DNA from 2 places in the Halomonas sp. NCCP-2165 genome. Region 2 is predicted to be linked to the other one. Evidence: riboswitches for the same ligand, from Rfam matches in the RefSeq annotation. Region 2 holds a riboswitch; the other holds the start of a gene.

Region 1 (11,098 bases), on a different contig from region 2:
CATCGCCCACGAACGCATAGGTGTGGTGGTCGACGATGGCCAGGCCGTCGCGGTTGAACTCCTCGGCCAGCAGCTTCTCGGCGAGCGCCAGGCCCACCGCGTTGGCCAGGCCCTGGCCGAGCGGGCCGGTGGTGGTCTCGACGCCGGGGGTATAGCCGAGCTCCGGGTGCCCCGGGGTGCGGCTGTGCAGCTGCCGGAAGGCGGCGAGGTCGTCGGCGGAGAGGTCGTAGCCGGTCAGGTGCAGCAGGGCATAGAGCAGCATGGAGCCGTGGCCGTTGCTGAGCACGAAGCGGTCGCGGTTCGGCCAGTCGGGGTTGGCCGGGTTGTGGCGCAGATGGCGATGCCACAGGGCGACGGCGATCTCGGCCATGCCCATGGGCATGCCGGGGTGGCCGGAGCCGGCGCGCTGCACGGCGTCCATGGACAGGGCGCGCAGCGCGTTGGCGAGGGTGTCGGTATCGGGTGTTGTCATTATGGGGGTCGTCCAGCGTTGAAGGTTCTTGTCGGGGAAAGCGAGCTCCTGCGTGGCCGTCAGGCCGGATCGACCGGGGCCGATTCCGCGTCGATAAAGGTCTCCTTAAAGAGTGCCAGCAGGCGCTCGGCGTCGACGGCCACGCAGGCCTGCTGGGAGGGCAGGCCGTCCCAGTCGCCGGGGGGAAAGTCCCGGTCGTCGGGACGCTGCAGGGTCTGGCCCATGGCGATGCCGGTGGTCACCGCCCTCACCGGGCCCCGGCGTACCTCGAACAGGCTCGGTTCGATCACGTAGGCCACGGCGCTGGAGTCGTGGACATAGCAGCCGTCGATGGCCTCCCGGGCCGAGTAGAAGTCGACGTAGTGGCGGGAGATCTGCCACATGAAGGCGCCATCCTCGCCGCCCCGCTCGCGCAGTTGGGCGAAGTCGGCGTTGCTCATCAGCACCCGGTGGGTCACGTCCAGGCCCACCGCGGTGACCGGCCAGGGAGCGGTGAAGACCAGGTCGGCGGCCAGGGCGTCGCCGTGGATATTGGCCTCCGCCGCCGGGGTGACATTGCCGCCCTGGCCGTCGACGCCGAAGGCGCCGCCCATGATCACCACTGCCTTGACCAGCTCGGCGATCGCCGGGTCCTCCTTGAGGGCCAGGGCCAGGTTGGTCAATGGCCCCACCGCGATCAGGGTCACCTCGCCGGGGTGAGCGCGAACGGTATCGATGATCCAGCGATAGGCGGGACGCGGGTCCGGCTCGCGGCTGGGCGTGAAGCTCAGGCCGACGTTGCCCAGGCCGTCGTCGCCGTGAACCATGGCCGGCGATGCCGACTTGGCCATCGCCAGGGGTTCCCGGGCACCGCGGGCGACGGGCGCCTCGATAGCGAAGCGCTCGGCCAGGTAGCAGGCGTTGCGGGTGGTGGTGTCGATGTCGGCATTGCCATGCACGGTGGTGATGCCGAGCAGCTCGATGGCCGGGTGACGATGCAGGAAGAGCAGCGCCATGGCGTCGTCGACGCCCGGGTCGGTATCGAAGATCACCTTGTGAGCGGGGGCGGAGGTCATGGACATTCTCCTCAGGAGGTGACGAGGGGGAGTTCGTGGCGATGGGGGATCGCCGCCTGGGCACCGGGGCGGGTGACGGCGATGGCGGCGGCGGCCTGGCCTTCCTGGAGTGCCGTGGTCACTTCGGCGCCGCGGGCCAGGGCCGCGGCGAAGGCGCCGACGAAGGTGTCGCCGGCGCCGGTGGTATCCACCGCCGCTACCGGCCGGGCTGGGGCGTGGTGGCGTCCCGATTCGAGGCCCGCCACCACGCCCTGGGCGCCCAGGGTGATCAGCACCCGGCGACAGCCCAGGGCCTGCAGCCGGGCGATGGCCCGGGCCGCCTGGTCGGGGTCGGTCACGGGGCAGCCGCTAAGGGCCTCGGCCTCGCTCTCGTTGACCACCAGCCAGTCGACCAGGGCCAGCAGGTCGCCGGGCAGCGCCATGGCCGGGGCGGCGTTGAGCAGGGTGGTGGCGCCATGGGCCCGGGCGCGCTTGAAGGTGTGACGCACCGTCTCGAGCGGCACTTCCAGTTGGCAGACCACCAGCTTGGCCGCGGCCAGCAGGGCCTCGGCGGCGTCCACATCGTCGGGGGTGAGTTCGGCATTGCTGCCGGGGATCACCACGATGCTGTTCTGGCTGGCGTCATCGACCTGGATCATGGCCACGCCGGTTGCCCCGGCGGGGCTGGTGCGCACGGCCTGGTGGCGGATGCCTTCGCGAGAAAGGTTGTCGCGCAGGGCCCGGCCGTAGGCGTCATCGCCGAGGCGGCCGATCATCGCCGTGGTGGCGCCGAGGCGTGCCGCGGCCACGGCCTGGTTGGCGCCCTTGCCGCCGGGGGTGGTGGCGAAGCCGTGGCCGAGCAGGGTCTCGCCGGGGACCGGGTGGCGCGGCGTGCGTACCACCAGGTCCATGTTCAGGCTGCCGACGACGACCACCTCGGGGGCGGTGCTGCTTGAGGGGGTGAGGGGCATAGTGAGTGTCACCGTGTTGATCCTGGGAGTTGGCGGAAAGACACCGAGTCCTGGGGCCGGAGGGCAGGCAGCCGCGGGTCGCCGGCGGGGGCGGAGCGGGAAGATGCCGAAGCGGGGGCGCCGCGAGTGCCGGGGCGGATAGCATGGTCGGCGCGGGGCGAGTATCGGTGCCGGCCACAGGCAGGTGATGCGTGGGCTGCCATGGGGTTACCTCAGGACTTGTGGTTGTTTTCTGCCTACCCTAGGCAAATAAAAACGTTTGCGCAATCGTTTTCTTTGCTCCGGTTCGCTAGCCTGTCGATAGGGGGAAGGCACCGCCAGCCGGGCGTCTGCGGCGATTTCGGCAGGTGGCTTAATCACAAAATCAAGGGGTTATATTGTGTGGCACTGGGCGATGGCGGCCCGGATCGCGTATCCTGAGCGTCCCGCCCGGGACGATGGGCATTTCACGAGCGCACTGGCGGAGGCTGGCAATGGTGACGATTACCGATGTGGCGAAGGCGGCGGGGGTCTCGGTCTCCACCGTTTCCCATGTGGTGAACGGCACCCGCTTCGTCAAGCCGGAGACCCGGGCCCGGGTGATGGCGGCCATCGAGCGCCTCGATTACACCCCCAGCAGCTCGGCGCAGTCGCTGAAGAAGAACGTCACCCATACCGTCGGCATGATCGTCACCAGTTCCACCAACCCCTACTTCGCCGAGGTGGTCTCCGGCGTGGAGGCGGCCCTCTATGCGGCGGGCTTCAACCTGATGCTGTGCAACTCCGGGCGCGATATCGACCGGCAGCGCAGCTATATCCGTACCCTCAAGGGCAAGCGCATCGATGGCCTGCTGGTGCTGGAGTCGGTGATCTCCGAGGAGTTCCTGGAACTGCTCACCGCCTGTCCCTTCCCGGTGGTGCTGATGGACAATGAGGCCCCGACGCTGACCAGCGTGGTCGACGACTCCGAGCAGGGCGGTTACCTGGCCACCCGTTACCTGATCGAGCAGGGTCACCGGGCCATTGGCTGCATCACCGGCCCCGCCGACCACTACCAGTCTCGGCAGCGCTATCGCGGCTTTCGCCGCGCCCTGGACGAGGCGGGGCTCGTCCTCGAGGAGGCCTGGGTCCAGGCCGGTAACCTCGAGGTGAGTGGCGGCGAGGCGGCCATCCAGGCCCTGGCCGCCGGGCCGCGGCGCCCCACGGCGCTGTTCGCCTTCAACGACCTGCTGGCCCTGGGGGCCATCGGCGAGGCGACGCGCCGGGGCTGGCGCGTACCCGAGACGCTGTCGATCATCGGCTACGACGATATCGAGATCGCCCGCCTGCTGACTCCCTCCCTGAGCACCCTGCGCCAGCAGACCGATCGCCTGTGTGGCGAGGCCTGCCGGCTGCTGACGGCGGCCATCGCCGCCAAGGCAGCGGTCACCGAGCATGTGCGCATCGCCCCCGAGCGGGTGATTCGCGACTCGGTGTGCGCGCCGCCGACGGATCTACACTGAGAGGTGTCGCGCCGGAAGGCATCGCCTTCCGGAATCCCTAGAGGAGGCGTCACCATGAACGATACCGTCAAGCTGCACCCGTCGGTGGATAACGGCATCACGCCGGCCGATCCGGCCTTCGACGGGGCCACCCTGCAGTGCCATTGCGAGGAAAATCCCGTGGTGGTGGCCATCCACGAGCAGTGCCAGCACAACCACCTATGCGGTTGCACCAAGTGCTGGAAGCCCTCGGGGGCGCTGTTCTCCCAGGTGGCGGTGGTGCCCCGGGCCAGCGTGCATGTCATCGCCCACCCGGAGAAGCTCGAGATCCTCGACCGCAAGGCGGTGATTCGCCGCCACGCCTGCACCGGCTGCGGAGTGCACCTGTTCGGGCGCATCGAGCAGAAGGACCACCCCTTCCATGGCCTCGACTTTATCCACCCGGAGCTCTCCCACCACGGCGGCTGGGCGCCGCCGAGCTTCGCCGCCTATGTCTCGTCGATCATCGAGGCCGGGGTCGATCCGGGGCGCATGCCGGTGATTCGCGAGCGCCTGCGCCGACTCGGCCTGGAGCCTTACGACTGCCTGTCGCCGACCCTGATGGATGCCATCGCGACGCATGTCGCCAAGGCCAGGGGCGAGCAGGCCGCCTGAGGAAGCGTCCCATCGGAGCCGGTGCGGTGACAGGGCCCTCGGGGGCGTCGGCTTAACGCCGGCAGGTATACAGATGAGCCGGCAGGATATTGAGCGGCTCGAAGCCCTTCTCCACTCGCGAGAAGAGCCGCCTGAGGTCGTCGCCCACCTTGGGGGAGAACTGGTAGATCAGCATGGCCCCGTCATCGGCCAGGGCCGCGTGGCTGTCGCCGAGGATACCCTCGCGACAGGCGGCGGGCATGGTGCTGAAGGGAATGCCGGCGAGGATATAGTCCGCCGGCGGCAGGCCCAGGCGGCTGAGCTCCGCCTGAATGGTCTCGGCGGAGCCGGCCACCAGCTGCAGGCGGGGGTCGGGGAGCGACTCGCCCAGGTAGGCGACGAACTCTGGGTTGGTCTCCAGGGCCAGCAGGGTGGCATCCGGGGACAGTCGCGCCAGGATCTCTCGAGTGATGGTGCCCACCCCGGGGCCGTACTCCACCACCACCCGGGCGCGTGCCCAGTCCACCGGGGCCAGCAGGCGCCGGACCAGGAAGGGCGAGCTGGGGATGATCGAGCCGAGCATGCGTGGATGCTTGAAGAAATTGCTGGCGAACAGCGAGAGCTGGGCGCGTCGGGAGGGAGCCTGCATGCGACTGGGGCGGTCGGGCACCGTCATGGGAGCACTCCTGGGGTGGCGGCTATGACTCCACTCTAGGAGGCCGCCGGTGTTAACGCGAATTGGCCGCCAGGGCGCGCCATACGCAGGCGAGTCTCGACCGCTTGTCCTGGATCAAACCCGGCGTACCGCCGCTCTGCTACATTCAGAAGATACCGATATGCCCCGGGGGGTATTCCAGGCCTCCCGGGCACAGCCGACGAGGGAATGCTATGCAAGCCGTGGATATCATGACGCCCAGTGTCGTCACCGTCGCCCCGGATACCCAGGTTCAGGAGGTGGCGCGCCTGTTGCTGGAGAACCATATCAGCGCGGTACCGGTGGTGGATGCCGAGCAGCGGGTGCTGGGGATCGTCAGCGAGGGCGACCTGCTGCGCCGCATCGAGGGCAGTGGCGAGCGCCCCCGGCACTGGCTGCGCGCCCTGTTCGAGACGCCGGCGAGCCCGCTGGACTATATCAAGTCCCATGGCCGTACCGCCGAGCAGGTGATGACCTCCCCGGTGATCGAGGTCGCCGGTGACATGCCCATCGACGATATCGCCCGGCTGCTGGAGAAACATCACATCAAGCGGGTGCCGGTCACCGAGAACGGGCGCCTGGTGGGCATCGTCAGTCGTGCCAACTTGCTGCGCGGCTTCTCGGTGGCGGGGCTGGAGGAGGGCGCCACAGTAGACGATCGGGCCATCCGTGATCGTCTCCACAAGGAGCTGGAAGAGACCCTCGGCCTGGGCCAGATCAATGTCATCGTGGTTCAGGGCGAGGTACAGCTGTGGGGCCTGGTGGACAGCAAGGAGCAGCGCAAGGCGGCCCAGGTGGCGGCGGAGGACATTCCCGGCGTCAAGCGGGTGGAGAACAACCTGGGCATGCTGCCCCGGGGCATCAACCGGGTCTGACGTCGTCGAGGCGAATAAGCGAAGGGGTGGCCACAGGCCACCCCTTCGTCGTTGGTGCGGGTCGGAGCCTAGTCCAGTTGGTCCAAGGCCGTCGCCAGTGTCGCCACGCTGCGCTCCACGTCGAGCAGCTTGTCGAGGCCGAAGAGGCCGATGCGGAAGGTCCGGAAGTCATCCCCCTCGTCACACTGCAGGGGCACCCCGGCGGCGACCTGCAGGCCGGCGGCCATGAACCTGGCGGCGATGCCGGCATCCTCGGTGTAGCTGACCACCACCCCGGGGGCGGCGAAGCCCTCGGCGGCCACGCTGGCGAAGCCCCGGGCCGCGAGCAGTTCGCGGACCCGGCGGCCGAGTTCCAGCTGGGCATCGCGAACCCGCGCGAAACCGACCCGCTCGGTCTCCTCCATGATATCGCGCAGGCGGCGCAAACCATCGGTGGGCAGGGTGGCATGGTAGGCATGGCCGCCCTGCTCGTAGGCCTGCATGATGGCGTGCCACTTGCCCAGATCCATGGCGAAGCTGCTGCTGGTGGTGGCCTCGAGGCGCTCGCGCCCCCGCGCCGAGAGCATCACCATGGCGCAGCAGGGCGAGCCGCTCCAGCCCTTCTGGGGGGCGCTGATCAGCACGTCGACCCCGGTGGCCTGCATATCCACCCAGAGGGTGCCGGAGGCGATGCAGTCCAGCACCAGCAGGCCGCCCACCGCATGCACCGCGTCGGCCAGGCGACGGATATAGTCGTCCGGCAGCAGCATGCCGGAGGCGGTCTCCACATGGGGGGCGAAGACCAGGGCCGGGCGTTCGGCGGCGATGCTGGCCTCCACCTCCTCGATGGGGGCGGGGGCGAAGGGGGCCTGGGCGCCCTCGCCCTGGCGGCGAGCCGGGTGCACCACCTCGCGGGCGGGGATATCGCCCATGGCGAAGATCTGACTCCAGCGGTAGCTGAACCAGCCGTTGCGGATCACCATCACCGTCTGGTCGGTGGCGAACTGACGGGCCACCGATTCCATGCCGAAGGTGCCGCTCCCCGGCACGATCACCGCCGCCTCGGCGGCATAGACCCGCTTGAGGGTAGCGGAGAGGTCGGTCATCACCGTCTGGAAGGCGCGGGACATATGATTGAGGGCGCGGTCGGTGTAGACCACCGAGTATTCCAGCAGACCATCGGGATCCACATCGGGCAGCAGGCCGGACATCGTTTTCTCCTGAGTCGTCGGGGAACTGCTAGCAAGGATATTCGCTCGCTAGGCTAACGGCCAGTGCAGGCCACTAGGCAGGCCGGGAAAGAGAGTCCGCTTCCGGTCAGCAGAGAAATGCCTGAAAACATTTCATTTGCGCCGGGGAGGCGTGGGACCCACACTTCATCAGGCGTTAAAAAACGCTGTTCTTTAATGGAGGTGGTCATGAGATTTCTTGTTGCCGCATCTACCGCCGCCTTGCTGGCGGCCGGGACCTTCGCCACCACGGCGCAAGCCAATCAGCATGGCTTCTATCCCCAGGGATACGTGGGGGGTGATGTCATGTTCTGGGAGCTGGACCCCGATGGGGCGAGCTCCGTCGACGATATTGGCCTGCGGCTGCGCGGGGGCATGCAGTTCAATGATTACTTCGCCGTGGAGGGGCACCTGGGTACCGGTGGCTCCGATACCGTACAGGGCGTCGAGTCCGAGCTCGATTATCTGGTCGGCGCCTTCGCCAAGGGCATCCTGCCGATTTCCCAGGAGTTCCGGCTCTATGGCCTGCTCGGCTACTCCGAGGTGGATATCGACCTGAACCCGGGAGGCAGCGACCGGGATGACGGCTTCTCCTATGGCGCCGGCGCCGAGTACGAGGTGGCCCCCAACCTCGCCGTGGGAGCCGATTACATTCGTTATCTCGACGAGTCCGAGGGCGACTTCGACGCCGCCAGCCTGGGGCTGCGCTACCGTTTCTGATGGGCTCGGTGTCATGCCCCATGGCCCCCGCCAGCCCGCTGGCGGGGGCCATGTCGTTTACACCTCCTGGTAGAGCTCGCTACCCGTGTGGCGGAACTTCTCCGCCTGCTCCTCCATGCCTTTCATGACCGCCTCCTGATCGCCGTCGAGGCCATGCTCGCTGGCGTAGTCGCGCACCTCCTGGCTGATCTTCATGGAGCAGAACTTGGGCCCGCACATGGAGCAGAAGTGGGCCACCTTGGCGGAGTCCTTGGGCAGGGTCTCGTCGTGGTACTCCCGGGCGGTGTCCGGGTCCAGGCCGAGGTTGAACTGGTCCTCCCAGCGGAACTCGAAGCGCGCCTTGGAGAGGGCGTTATCACGGCGCTGGGCGGCGGGATGCCCCTTGGCGAGGTCGGCGGCGTGGGCGGCGATCTTGTAGGTGATGATGCCGGTCTTGACGTCGTCCTTGTTGGGCAGGCCCAGGTGCTCCTTGGGGGTCACGTAGCAGAGCATGGCGCAGCCGTACCAGCCGATCATCGCCGCGCCGATGCCGGAGGTGATGTGGTCGTAGCCGGGGGCGATATCGGTGGTCAGCGGCCCCAGGGTGTAGAAGGGCGCCTCGTCGCACTCGCTGAGCTGCTTGTCCATGTTCTCCTTGATCAGGTGCATGGGCACGTGGCCGGGGCCCTCGATCATCACCTGGACGTCGTGCTTCCAGGCGATGCGGGTCAGCTCGCCCAGGGTCTCGAGCTCGGCGAACTGGGCCTCGTCGTTGGCGTCGGCCACCGAGCCGGGGCGCAGGCCGTCCCCCAGGGAGAAGGCGACGTCATACTGCTTGCAGATCTCGCAGATCTCCTCGAAGTGGGTATAGAGGAAGCTCTCCTGGTGGTGGTAGAGGCACCACTTGGCCATGATCGAGCCGCCCCGGGAGACGATGCCGGTGACCCGCTTGGCGGTCAGCGGCACATAGCGCAGCAGCACCCCGGCGTGGATGGTGAAGTAGTCCACGCCCTGCTCGGCCTGCTCGATCAGGGTGTCGCGGAACACCTCCCAGGTGAGGTCCTCGGCCACGCCCTTGACCTTCTCCAGGGCCTGGTAGATGGGCACGGTGCCGATCGGCACCGGGGCATTGCGGATGATCCACTCCCGGGTCTCGTGGATGTTCTGGCCGGTGGAGAGGTCCATGATGGTGTCGGCGCCCCAGCGGATGCCCCAGGTCATCTTGTCGACCTCTTCCTCGATGGAGGAGGTCACCGCGGAGTTGCCCAGGTTGCCGTTGATCTTCACCAGGAAGTTGCGGCCGATGATCATCGGCTCGGATTCCGGGTGGTTGATATTGTTGGGGATGATCGCCCGCCCCGCCGCGACCTCGGCACGCACGAATTCCGGGGTGATCTCCTCGGGCAGGCGGGCCCCGAAGCCCTGGCCGGGATGCTGATGGCCGAGGATACGCTCCACCTCCGCCGTGCCCAGCGCCTGGCGACGCTGATTCTCGCGAATGGCGATATATTCCATCTCGGGGGTGATGATGCCCTGGCGGGCGTAGTGGAGCTGGGTGACGTTCTTGCCGGGCTTGGCACGGCGCGGGGTGCGGGTCAGGTCGAAGCGCAGCTGGGCCAGGGTCGGGTCGTTGGCGCGACGCTTGCCGTACTCGCTGGTCGGGCCGTCGAGGAACTCGGTGTCGCCGCGCTCCTCGATCCAGGCGCGGCGCAGCTCGGGGAGCCCCTTTCGCAGGTCGATTTGGGCCTGCGGGTCGGTGTAGGGGCCGGAGGTGTCGTAGACCAGCAGCGGCGGGTTCTCTTCATCGGCGCCGGAGGTCTTGGTGGGCGAGAGGGCGATCTCGCGGAAGGGCACGCGGATATCCGGGCGCGAGCCTTCCACATAGACCTTGCGCGAGCCGGACAGCGGCTGGACGGCGGCGGCGTCGACCCGGGCGGTCTCGGCGAGGAAGTGGGCGGTCTTGCTCATGGTGTTCTCCCTAGGGTTGTCGGGGTCTTGTCAGGGAGGACAGCTGGGGAGGACAGGGGCGGTCGGGCAGGGGCGCCCGGCGGCGTGTCGCTTGATCCCTACGCTGGTCCTAGCCAGTTCAGGTTCAACGGGATCCATGCTCGAATGCTGCATGATCTCAGCCGTCATCAACGGCACCCCGTCAAGCGTGGTGGTGCCCGCTATCACCAGCGGGCGGGTTTATTGCCGGGAAGTCTCTGCCTGGAGTTCGGGGCTGATCCGGCGACAGGTCTACGAGGGGGCGCTGTGAACCCCTCCCTGGGCGCTACCGATGCCATCCCTGGCATAGGACCCCCTCTACGACCTGTCCCCGGCGCCCCTCACGTCCGCGCAGCGGCAATAGGTATCAAGGCTGTGGGCTAGTCGGCGCGATCCAGGCCCATCTGCCAGAAGTCGATCTCGAGGCGCGTGGCATCGCGGAATACCGTGGCCAGCTCCTCGAAGCGCCGCGGCGTGACCTCCGCCAGGCGGCCATTCAGCCAGGCGATCTCGTCGCGCATGGCGGCCTGGAAGTCGTCGCCGGCGTACATGGCGATCCAGGCGTCATAGGGGTTGGCCTCGCCGCGCACCGTGAAGGACTGGGCGGCCAGCCACTGGGCGATCTCGCCATAGCCCACCAGGCAGGGGGCCAGGGCCACATGCAGGTCGAGGAGGTCGCCGCGGTTGCCGGTATCCAGCACATAGCGGGTATAGGCCAGGGTCGCCTTGGCCTCCGGCAGGGCGGCGAGCTCCGCCTCGTCGATACCCCAGTCGCGGCAGAAGTCGATATGCAGCTGCAGCTCCACGTCGAGGATGGTCTTGAGGCCGGCGTGGGCATGGCGCAGGTCGGCGAGACTGCGGCTCTTGTAGGCGGCCAGGGCATAGGCCCGGGAGAAGTGGATCAGGAACAGGTAGTCCTGCTTCAGATAGTGGCGGAAGGCGCCGGCCTCCAGGGTGCCGGCGCCCAGCTGGCGCACGAAGTCGTGCTCGATATAGGCGCGCCAGTCATGATGGCAGGCCCCCTTGAGATCGTCGAAAGCGTAGCCCATGTCACCTCCGGTGGTGG
Region 2 (11,098 bases):
TCTATATCGACGGCCAGGCCGTGCCCTCCCAGAGCCAGGAGTGGCGCGACGTGCTCAATCCTGCGACCCAGGAGGTGGTGGCTCGGGTGCCCTTCTGTACCGCCGAGGAGGTGGATCGGGCGGTGACCAGCGCCAAGGCCGCCTTCAAGGAGTGGCGCAAGGTGCCCCTGGCCAAGCGTCAGCGCATCATGCTCCGGTTCCAGGCGCTGATCCGTGAACACACCGCCGAGCTCGCCGCCCTGATCACCGAGGAGCACGGCAAGACCCTGCCGGACGCCGAGGGCGAGGTGGGCCGCGGCCTCGAGGTGGTGGAGCACGCCTGCTCGATTCCCTCCCTGCAGCTGGGCGAGCTGGCCGAGAACGCCGCCAGCGAGGTGGACGTCTACACCCTCAACCAGCCGCTGGGGGTCGGCGCCGGCATCACCGCCTTCAACTTCCCGATCATGCTGCCCTGCTTCATGTTTCCGCTGGCCATCGCCACCGGCAACACCTTCGTGCTCAAGCCCTCCGAGCAGGACCCCAGCTCGACCATGCGCCTGGTGGAGCTGGCCCACGAGGCGGGCCTCCCCGCCGGGGTGCTCAACGTGGTGCATGGCGGCCCCGAGGTGGCCAACCAGATCTGCGACCATCCGCACATCAAGGCGCTCTCCTTTATCGGCTCGACCCAGGTGGGCACCCATATCTATCGTCGCGCCGGCGAGGCGGGCAAGCGGGTGCAGTCGATGATGGGCGCCAAGAATCACTGCGTGATCATGCCCGACGCCAACCACAGCCAGGCCATCAACAACCTGCTGGGCTCCGCCTTCGGCGCCGCCGGCCAGCGCTGCATGGCCAACTCGGTGGTGGTGCTGGTGGGCGAGGCCCAGGCCTGGCTGGAGGATATCGTCGAGGGTGCCCGGAAGATGAAGGTGGGCCCCGGCACCCAGCGCGACGCCGACCTGGGGCCGCTGGTCTCGCCCGCCGCCCGGGACCGGGTGGTGAGCCTGATCGATGCCGGCGAGCAGGAGGGCGCCAGGCTGCTGCTGGATGGCCGCGGCTGTCGGGTGGAGGGCTATGCCGAGGGCAACTTCGTGGGCCCCACCGTCTTCGCCGGGGTGAGCGCCGAGATGACCATCTACCGGGAGGAGATCTTCGGCCCGGTGCTCTGCGTGGTGAGCGTCGACACCCTGGATGAGGCCATCGACTTCATCAATGCCAACCCCAACGGCAACGGCACCTCGATCTTCACCAACTCCGGCTGGGTGGCACGGCGCTTCGAGACCGAGATCGACGTGGGCCAGGTGGGCATCAATGTGCCGATTCCGGTGCCGGTGGCCTACTTCAGCTTCACCGGCTCCCGGGCCTCCAAGCTCGGCGATCTGGGCCCCAACGGCAAGCAGGCCATCGCCTTCTGGACCCAGACCAAGACGGTCACCGCTCGCTGGTACGAGCCGGAAAACGTCTCCGGAGGCATCAACAGCACCATCTCGCTGAGCTGACCCCTGGTGATCGGCACATCAAGGGCCCCGCCTCCTCGAGGCGGGGCCTTTGTCGTCGCGGCCATGGAAGGATGGACAACTGACTTACGTTTACGTTAACTGTTGAGTGGCGAACAATCACAACTCAAGGAGCCTCACGCCATGACCCCATCCCTTAGCCGTTTTCCCATCCCCGAGTCGCTGGATGAGCTGCCCGAGGACATCCGTGACGCCATCCTGGCGGTGCAGGAGAAGGCGGGCTTCGTGCCCAATGTGTTCCTGATGCTGGCCCATCGCCCGGCGGAGTTTCGTGCCTTCTTCGCCTATCACGATGCCTTGATGGAGCGGGAGTCGGACACCCTGACCCAGGCCGAGAAGGAGATGATCGTGGTGGCGCTGAGTGCGCGCAATCGCTGCCTCTACTGCGTGGTGGCCCATGGCGCCCTGCTGCGCATCTACAGCAAGGAGCCGCTGCTGGCCGATCAGGTGGCCGTCAACCACCGGGTCGCTGAGATCGGCGAACGGCATCGGGTGATGCTGGACTTCGCCCTGCACAGCGGCCTGGGGGTGGGAGAGCTCGACGACGACTGGGCGGCGCGGCTCGAGGCGGCGGGCTTCACCCGGGACGACTGCTGGGATATCGGCGCCATCGCCGCCTTCTTCGGCCTCTCCAATCGCCTGGTGACCCTGGCCGGCACCCCGCCCAACCCGGAGTTCTACCTGATGGGCCGGGTGCCGCGGGAGAAATAGGGCCGTCTCACTCCCCCAGCATGGTCTCCACGAAGGCGGCCAGGGGCGCCAGGGCGCCGACATGCACCAGCAGGACGACCCGGCTCTTGTCGTCGCCTTCGATGCCGGTCACCACGGCGAACTCGCACTCTTCCAGATGGAATTCGTGGATCTCCCTGAGGCCCTCCGGGGTCTCGCAGCGCGCCACCCGGTAGCTCTCGTCCTCGCCATAGGTCAGACGGTGATAGACCTTGAAGAAGGTATAGAGGCCGAGGCCCCGCTCGAAGCTCGGCCAGTGGGCCGGGTTGGCGCGGGTCTCGGCATCGATCTCCTGGCCCCGGGCCTCGGCGCCGGCGATGGCCGCCATCAGCGGCTCCGCCAGCAGGGTGCCGGCTTCCCCGGGGAGTGGCCGCTGCTCGTCGATGGCGGCCTGATAGCGGGCCACCACGGGAAGCAGGTCGCCGCGCCGGCTCAGGGGGTGGTCGCTATGGGCCAGGTGCTGGGGGTCGGCCTCGCCATTGGCCCAGCCATGCAGGACCCGCAGGACCAGGCGGCCCTCCCGGCCGGGCCGGTCCAGCAGGGCCTGGAGGGCGACGCGCAGGTGCAGGCGGCGCTCGACGACGTCGTTGTCGAAGGCGCTATAGGGGGCGGTAAAGAGGGCGTGGAGCCGCCCCGGCGCGTGTTCTTTGGCTTCGTGATAGGGCATCGGGGATCTCGAGTAATCATCGGGCCGGCATAGGGGCGATAGGTGCCATATCGGCAGGTTCTGGTATGACTTGATGCCTGTGTCCTGCTGCTTTGGTAGCAGGCCTGATGGGGGATATGGCTTTACAGTCGCGGTCGGTGACGACACCATAGGCCGCCGCGAGCCATCGCGAGACAATCCAATCATTCACTGTCGCCAGGGGGGTCCCACGGGACTGAGAGGGCCGAGTGCCGACCCTGGAACCTGATCCGGTTCATGCCGGCGGAGGAAGTGCGACATGCCCTACCTGACGTCTGCCGCGCTCGGCGCGGCGCTGCTGTGCTTTGCCTTTCTGGGCCTCAGGGCCCGCCGGGCCGATGGCCCCCTCGATGATTACGTGACCGCCCGCAACTCCCAGGGCGCCCAGGCCATCGGCCTGTCCTTCCTGGCCTCCAGCATGGGCGCCTGGATCCTCTTCGCGCCGCCGGAGATCGGTGCCTTCGTGGGGCCGGTGGCCCTGGCCGGCTATGCCATCGGCTCCTCCCTGCCGTTTATCGTGCTGGGGCTCTATGGCCCGGCGATTCGCCGCCACCTGCCCGAGGGGCGCAGCATCGGCGAGTTCGCCGAGGCCTGCTACGGCAGCGGAGTGCGGCGCTGGGTCGCCTTCGTCTCGGTGGCCTATATGGCGATCTTCCTGGCCGCCGAGCTCACCGCCATCGGCGCCATCGCTGCGCTGCTGTCTGAGGTGCCGCCGGCGCTGGTGATCCTCGGCGTGGCGTTGGCCACTTTGGTCTATACCACCCTCGGCGGGCTGCGGGCCAGCCTCGCCACGGACCGCTGGCAGGCCTGGCTGCTGCTGGCCCTGCTGGTGCTGGTCGGCGGCGTGGCCTGGTGGGGGCTGCCCCCCATGCCCTCTGATGCGGTGATGCCGTCGATTCCCACCGGCAGCGCCCTCTCGGTGGCGCTGACCTTGGTGATCGCGGTCACCGCCGCCAATCTCTTCCACCAGGGCTACTGGCAGCGGGTCTGGGCCGCCGAAAACGACCGAGCGCTCGGCCGCGGGGCCCTGCTGGGCGGCATCAGCAGCCTGCTGGTGGTGATGGCCATCGGTGGCCTGGGCATGCTGGCGGCGATGCATGCGCTGCCGCTCGGCGAGCCGCCGATTCCCTTCTTCGCCCTGCTGAGCGAGGCGCCCGCCTGGCTGAGCCTACCGGCCCTGGTGCTGGCGGTGACCCTGGTGGCCTCCAGCGTCGATACCCTGCAGAACGCCATCGCCTCCATGGCGGTGGCCAGCAGCGGCCGGCGGGGGCTGTCGGTCCGCGGCGCGCGGTGGGTCACGGTGGCGCTGATGGTGCCGGTGGCCTGGGTCGCCCTGCAGGGCTTCTCGGTGTTGCGCCTGTTCCTGATCGCCGACCTGCTGTGTGCGGCCATCCTGCTGCCGGTGCTGCTGGGCCTGTGGCGGCGCATGTCGCCGCTGGCGGCGGTGGCCGGCGGCGTGGCGGGCCTGCTCGGCGCGGTGCTGCCGGGCTGGATCTCCCTGGGCGGCCTCGGCGCCGGGGTGCTGGCGGCGACCTTCCCGGACAGTATCCCCACGCTTCCGCCCTTCCTGGGGGCGCTTGTCGCCTCCACCCTGGTCAGCCTGCTGGTCGCCTGGCGGCGCCCGGGGGCGAGATTTCAACTGACGAGTGAAGGAGAGGCCCGATGACCACACGTGCCGAATGGAATGCCTGGGCCGCCGGCCGCGAAACGCCGCGCCTGACCGACTGGCTGCGCGAGATCAGCGAGCCCGACTGGTCGGCGACGGTGACGCATCCGCTGTTCGAGGCCCTGGCCGGGGGGCACCTCCCCGGCGCCGACTTCGCCGCCTATATGGTCCAGGACTACGGCTTCGTCGATCCCTTCACCGCGCTGATCGGTCACGCCATCGGCCGGGCGCCGAGCATGGACGATCGGGTGGTGCTGGGCCAGTTCATGGGCATGCTGACCAGCGACGAGAACCGCACCTTCCAGCGCACCTTCGAGGCCTTCGAGGTACCGGCCGCCCGGCGCGAGGCGCCGGACTACCTGGCCGAGACCCAGGCCTTCCGGGCGCTGCTGCGCGATACCGGCGATCGCGGCGACTATGCCGAGCTCCTGGCGGTGCTGGTGGTCACCGAGTGGGTCTATCTCGAGTGGGCGCTGCGGGTGACGCGGGCCGAAGGCCTGCACCCGCTGATGGGAGAGTGGATCGATCTGCACGATAACCCCGCCTTCCAGGCGTTCGTCGCCTGGCTGCGTCGCCGCCTGGACGAGGAGGCGGAAACGCTCGATGACGCCGCCTTCACCCGCATGGCCGAGCGTTTCCGCGACACCGTGGCGAAGGAGCGCGCCTTCCACGACGCGGTGATGCCGCGCTGAGGCGGTTGCCAGCCGGGCGGTGAGGGGCCACCCTCTGAGGGTCATGCCATCGTCAGAGGAGGCCCGCCATGTCCGATACCCCCAAGGATCCCCGCCGTCGTCACTCCGCCCCGGTGGTGGATGGCCCCGGCAAGGCGGCCAGCCGCGCCATGCTGCGCGCGGTGGGCTTCGGCGACGACGACTTCGCCAAGCCCCAGGTGGGCATCGCCTCCACCTGGAGCATGGTCACCCCCTGCAACAGCCATATCCATGAACTCGCCGAGCATGCCCGGGACGGCGCCGACGCCGCCGGCGGCAAGGCGGTGATCTTCAACACCATCACCATCTCCGACGGCATCGCCAACGGCACCGAGGGCATGAAGTACTCCCTGGTGTCGCGGGAGGTGATCGCCGACTCCATCGAGACGGTGGCCGGCTGCGAGGGCTTCGACGGCCTGGTGGCCATCGGCGGCTGCGACAAGAACATGCCCGGCTGCCTGATGGGGCTGGCGCGCCTCGACCGGCCCAGCGTCTTCGTCTACGGCGGCACCATCCTGCCCGGCAAGGGCCACACCGATATCGTCTCGGTGTTCGAGGCCATGGGCGCCCACTCCCGCGGCGATATCGACCGGATCGCGCTCAAGCAGATCGAGGAGACGGCGATTCCCGGCCCCGGCTCCTGCGGCGGCATGTACACCGCCAACACCATGGCGTCGGCCATCGAGGCGCTGGGCATGAGCCTGCCGGGCAGCTCCGCCCAGAACGCCGTGTCCCGGGACAAGCGCGAGGACTGCGAGGCGGCGGGGGACGCGGTGCTGACGCTGCTCGAACGCGATATCAGGCCCTCGCATATCATGACCCGGGAGGCCTTCGAGAACGCCATCAGCGTGGTGATCGCCCTGGGCGGCTCCACCAATGCGGTGCTGCACCTGATCGGCATGGCTCGCACCCTCGGGGTCGAGCTCTCGCTGGCGGACTTCACCCGCATCGGCAAGCGGGTGCCGGTGCTCGCCGACCTGCGCCCCAGTGGCCACTACATGATGAGCGAGCTGGTGGCCATCGGTGGCATCCAGCCGCTGATGAAGACCCTGCTCGACGCCGGCCTGCTGCATGGCGACTGCCTGACGGTGACCGGCCAGACCCTGGCCGAGAACCTGGCGAGCGTCGCCCCCTATCCCGACGACCAGACGATCATCGCGGCACTCGACCGCCCCCTCAAGGCCGAGAGCCATCTGCGCATCCTCTACGGCAACCTGGCGCCGGAGGGGGCGGTGGCCAAGATCACCGGCAAGGAGGGCACGCGCTTCTCCGGCACCGCCCGGGTGTTCGGCTCCGAGGAGGAGGCCCAGGCGCGCATCAACGACGGCACCGTGACCGCCGGCGATGTGGTGGTGATCCGTTACGAGGGGCCCCGGGGCGGGCCGGGCATGCGCGAGATGCTGACTCCCACCTCGGCGATCATGGGGCGAGGCCTGGGCAGCGAGGTGGCGCTGATCACCGACGGGCGCTTCTCCGGCGGCAGCCACGGCTTCGTGGTGGGCCATGTGACCCCCGAGGCCTTCGATGGTGGGCCCCTGGCGCTGGTGGAGGACGGCGATGTCATCACCATCGATGCCGAAGCCGATACCCTCGAGGTCGACCTCTCCGAGGCGGAGCTGGCGCGCCGTCGCGCCGCCTGGCGGCAGCCGGCACCGCGCTATACCCGCGGGGTGCTGGCCAAGTATGCGCGGCTGGTCAGCTCGGCGAGTACCGGCGCGGTGACCGATATACCGGACTAGGCTCCAGGCGCCAAGGCTATCGTCGCTTGGTCGCTTGGTCGCTTGGTCGCTTGGTCGCTTGGTCGCTTGGTCGTTTAGCAGCTCTGGCGATTGATGGTATGGCGCAGCCGCAGGTGAGCGCGCAGGCGGCGGGCGAGGATATCCACGCCGATATTGAGGGCGGCGGTGATCAGGATCAGCACCAGGGCGCGGTCGAAGCGGATCTCCTGGATGGCGCTGTCCACGTAGAAGCCCAGGGTGGCGATGCCGAGGATACCGAGGATGGCGGTCTCGCGCATGATGATCTCCCAGCGGTAGAAGAGCAGCGCCATAAAGGGGCCATAGACCCTAGGGGCCACCTCGTAGGCATAGCGCTCGAGGCCCCGGGGGGCGTCGGGGCGCAGCACGATCTGGTTGCTGCGCCGTCCCACCAGGTGGGCGATGATGCCGCCGTTGTGCAGGGCCAGGGCCACCACCGCCGGCAGCATGGAGGGGCCCCACAGCTGCAGCAGGATAAAGGCCAGCAGGTACTCCGGGGTCGAGCGCAGCACCACCAGCACGCCATGCCCCAGGCCGGCGCCGAGGCGGCCGGTGAGGTGTCGCCCGGTGAAGTGGTGAGAGATCAGCGGGAAGAGCGCCATGGCCAGCACCCCGGTGAGCACCAGGGCGATCTGACTCAGCAGCAGGGTATTCCAGAGACCGGGCAGGGCCTGGTGGAGCAGCAGGTCGCCGAGCCAGGGGCCGAGCCCCGCCAGGCCTTCGCCGTTTCTCAGCGGCGCCGGCACGATGTCCTGGGTAAAGAAGCGCGCCACATTGCTCCACAGGATCGGCAGGCCGGTGCCCAGGCAGAAGGGTGCCGCCAGCAGGTAGAAGGGCAGCAGCTTCGGCCGCACCCAGAGGCGCAGGCTGGCGATCAGGGCATAGAAGAGCAGCAGCAGGGCGCCCACCACGGCGTAGTGGCCCTGGGCGAAGTGGCTGGCCAGGTGGAAGCCCAGGGTGGGCATGCCCACGAAGCCCAGCACGGCGCTGGAGCGCAGGCCGCACTCCAGGCGATAGGCGGTGTAATTGACCAGGTGTGGCCAGGCCTGGCTGATGCGCGTATAGAGCAGCGCCGAGAGCCGTCCGGTGCGCCGGGGCAGGGTACGCGCCGGGGCCGGGTCGGTCTCGTCGAGGATCTCCGCGTAGACCTTGGCGAAGATGCCCGCATAGGGGATGGCGATGGCCAGCACCCCGGTCAGCGGGTGCAGGCCGAAGCACTGCAGGAAGATCAGCGCCCAGAACAGCTCATGAATGGCGCGGACGAAGGCGCAGCCGGTACGCACCCAGAGGCGGTGGAAGCCCAGCGCCAGCAGCAGGCCGGCGCTGGCGCCGACGCCGACGCCGACGAAGGCGAAGGCGACGGTACGCAGCAGCGCCTCGCCGAGGGCATCCACGGCGCCGAAGTCGGGGCGCACCAGGCCCAGGGCCAGGCGTCCCAGCTCCTGCCAGGGGTCGTGGGCGCTGATCTCGAAGTCCCCCAGCCACAGGCAGAGCGCCGCCAGTGCCACCAGGGCCAGGCTGACCCGGCGGGTGGCGCCGAAGGGCATAGGATCGCGTGACGAGGGCAGGATGGGCATATCAGTAGAGATCGAGCAGGTCGTTCGTGCTCAGCTCGCGGCTGGGGCGGTCGAGGGCGATCCTGCCCGCCTGGATGCCCACCACCCGATTGCAGTGGCGCAGCGCCAGCTCCAGGTCGTGCATGGCCAGCACCGCCATGTCATAGGTCTCGGTGAGGGCGCGCATCACGCGCTCCGCCTGGGGGCCGTCCAGCGCCGAGACCGGCTCGTCGGCCAGCAGCACCCGACCGCCCTGGTGAATCGCCCGGGCGGCGGCGACCCGCTGGCGCTGGCCGCCGGAGAGCTCGCCGCAGGGCGTCCAGCGCTTCTCGGCGATGTCCAGGCCCTCGAGCAGCGCGGTGATCTCTACCACGTCGCGGTTTCGGGGACGCACCAGGGTCCACAGGTTGGCCCACCAGGGATACCGGTCCAGGCGCCCCATATAGACGTTGTGAAACACCGAGAGGCTGGGCACCAGGCCCAGGTCCTGGGGCATCAGCGCCACCCCTTGCTGCCGCCACTGGTCATGCATCAGCGACAGCAGGGTCGACTTGCCGGCACCGCTCTTGCCCACCAGGGCGACGCGCTCACCGGGGGCCAGGGCCAGGTCCAGGGGACCCAGTACCCGGGCGCTGCCGTAGTCGGCCACCGCCCCCGCCAGGACCAGGTCGGTCATCAGTCGAGCAGCCCCAGCTCGGTGGCGACGCGCTCGATCATGGCGTAGTCGTCGTTGTCGGCGGGAATAAAGCCGGAGCGCGGAAAGCTGGCCAGCAGCTCCGGCGCCTGCATGGCGATCAGGGCCTGCTGCAGGCGCTCGGTAAAGCCGGCGCCGAAGCGCTCGTCCAGGTCGCCGCGGACCGTCCACTGGTAGTCAGGGTAGGGCGGGGTCTGCCAGATCACCTGGACCCGCTCGGGGTCGACGCTGCCGCTATCGACCTCGTTCTCCCAGGCCTTGTAGCTCACCACCCCGGCCTGGTAGGCGCCGGACTGGACCAGGGAGATGGTGCGGCTGTGGTTGCCGCTGAAGCCGACCCGCTCGAAGAGCGCCTCCGGGGCCTCGCCGAGGTGCTCGCGCAGGAAGTATTCCGGCATCAGGCGCCCGGAGGTGGAGCTCTGGGAGCCGAAGCTGAAGGTCAGGCCGCGCAGCGCCTCGGGGGCGGTCGCCTGCTCCATGGGCTCGAGGCCGGTGTCGCGGTTGGCGATTACATAGCTCTTGTACTGGGGATCCTCGACGCCCTGGGCGATGGCCCGGGCGCCGGGCACCAGCTGGCGTGCCTGGACCCCGGTGAAGCCGCCGAACCAGGCCAGCTGCACCTGGTTGTTGCGGAAGGCGGTGACGGAGGCGGCGTAGGAGGTGACGGGGATAAAGCGCACCTCTACCTCGAGTTCCTCGGCCAGGTAGTCGGCGACCGCGCCGAAGCGCTCCTGCAGGCGCGTCTCGTCCTCGTCGGGAATGGCGGTGAACACCAGGGGGGCGGCGGCGGCCAGGGGGGCGGCGACCAGTCCCAGGGCCAGCATCAGGGCACGCAGCATGGCTGTCTCGTCCTCGGGTTGAGAAGAAGGCGCCAGGATACTCGATTGAGGGGGACTTGCCGACCACTCGGCGACCAGGTGGACGCGCCCGCACCGCGGGGGGCGGTGCGGGCGCGCTCAGTGATCCGGGTCGAGGCTGTCGCGTAGCGACTCGAGTTCCTCTACGCCGAACAGCTCCACCTTGCCGGCCAGCAGGTCGCTGAGGCGCTGGGGGGGCATGCCGACGCGATGGGCGATCTCGCGATTGGGCAGGTCGGAAAGGGCGATGCGGCGGGTCAGGATGCGCATCAGTCGAGAGCGTTTCTCCAGCTCTCGGACGTCCAGGTTGGGGGCCGTGTTTGCACTGTCTAGGGCATCCCAACCGCTGGATAATCGTGCCGTGCTCATGGTTCTCCGTTGGCCTTGGCTAGCGACGACCTCAGCATGCAAGGTTTTGCCGTGGCTTGCCAGGGAAAAATGCAGGAATTTAACCTTATTCCTTGGTCGCAGTCGGCGGCCCGTGTCGCGCAGTGAATTCCAGAACCTGCTAATTTTGACGGCGACGACAGACCAACAACAACCATGACTTCCTGGAGCGAACCCATGTCCCGATTCAAGCTTACCCTGGCCGCCTCCCTGCTGGCCCTGGCCCCCGCCGCCTTCGGCCAGCAGCTCTCCATCGCCACCGGCGGTACCGGCGGCACCTACTACCCCTATGGCGGCGGCCTCGCCGAGCTGATCAACAACCATATCGAGGGCGCCAGCGCCGTGGCCGAGGTCACCGGCGCCTCGGTGGAGAACATGGGCCTGGTGTGGCGCGGTGACTCCGACCTGGCCCTGGCCCTGGCGGATACCGTCTATCAGGCCTATAGCGGCACCGGCGACTTCGAGGGACGCCAGCTGGAGAACATTCGCGCCCTGGCCTCCATCTACCCCAATGCGGTGCAACTGGTGGCCCTGGCCGACTCCGATATCCACTCGCTGGAG

Evidence for each region. A riboswitch is a leader RNA that binds a small molecule or an ion and turns the genes downstream of it on or off. The one in region 2 is predicted to bind thiamine pyrophosphate.
Region 1: it holds a riboswitch for thiamine pyrophosphate, as region 2 does, so the genes downstream of both, thiC (phosphomethylpyrimidine synthase ThiC) here and NFU04_RS05550 (sodium:solute symporter family transporter) in region 2, are expected to answer to the same signal.

What each region holds. Positions count from the first base shown of each region.
Region 1 covers NZ_BRCY01000025.1:17,692-28,789, reverse strand. Annotated here, with positions in the region: gene tkt (transketolase) at 1-472, opposite strand, end outside; gene NFU04_RS12790 (nucleoside hydrolase) at 532-1,527, opposite strand; gene rbsK (ribokinase) at 1,539-2,489, opposite strand; gene NFU04_RS12780 (substrate-binding domain-containing protein) at 2,951-3,958, shown strand; gene gfa (S-(hydroxymethyl)glutathione synthase) at 4,013-4,591, shown strand; gene NFU04_RS12770 (class I SAM-dependent methyltransferase) at 4,644-5,246, opposite strand; gene NFU04_RS12765 (CBS domain-containing protein) at 5,459-6,139, shown strand; gene NFU04_RS12760 (aminotransferase class V-fold PLP-dependent enzyme) at 6,208-7,329, opposite strand; gene NFU04_RS12755 (porin family protein) at 7,537-8,067, shown strand; gene thiC (phosphomethylpyrimidine synthase ThiC) at 8,125-10,014, opposite strand; TPP riboswitch at 10,093-10,205, opposite strand; gene tenA (thiaminase II) at 10,413-11,081, opposite strand.
Region 2 covers NZ_BRCY01000007.1:45,169-56,266, forward strand. Annotated here, with positions in the region: gene NFU04_RS05535 (CoA-acylating methylmalonate-semialdehyde dehydrogenase) at 1-1,478, shown strand, start outside; gene NFU04_RS05540 (peroxidase-related enzyme) at 1,620-2,207, shown strand; gene NFU04_RS05545 (hypothetical protein) at 2,215-2,892, opposite strand; TPP riboswitch at 3,080-3,180, shown strand; gene NFU04_RS05550 (sodium:solute symporter family transporter) at 3,170-4,576, shown strand; gene NFU04_RS05555 (TenA family protein) at 4,573-5,268, shown strand; gene ilvD (dihydroxy-acid dehydratase) at 5,337-7,025, shown strand; gene NFU04_RS05565 (PhnE/PtxC family ABC transporter permease) at 7,100-8,620, opposite strand; gene NFU04_RS16350 (ATP-binding cassette domain-containing protein) at 8,622-9,275, opposite strand; gene NFU04_RS05580 (phosphonate/selenate family ABC transporter substrate-binding protein) at 9,275-10,132, opposite strand; gene NFU04_RS16485 (helix-turn-helix domain-containing protein) at 10,250-10,519, opposite strand; gene NFU04_RS05590 (TAXI family TRAP transporter solute-binding subunit) at 10,715-11,098, shown strand, end outside.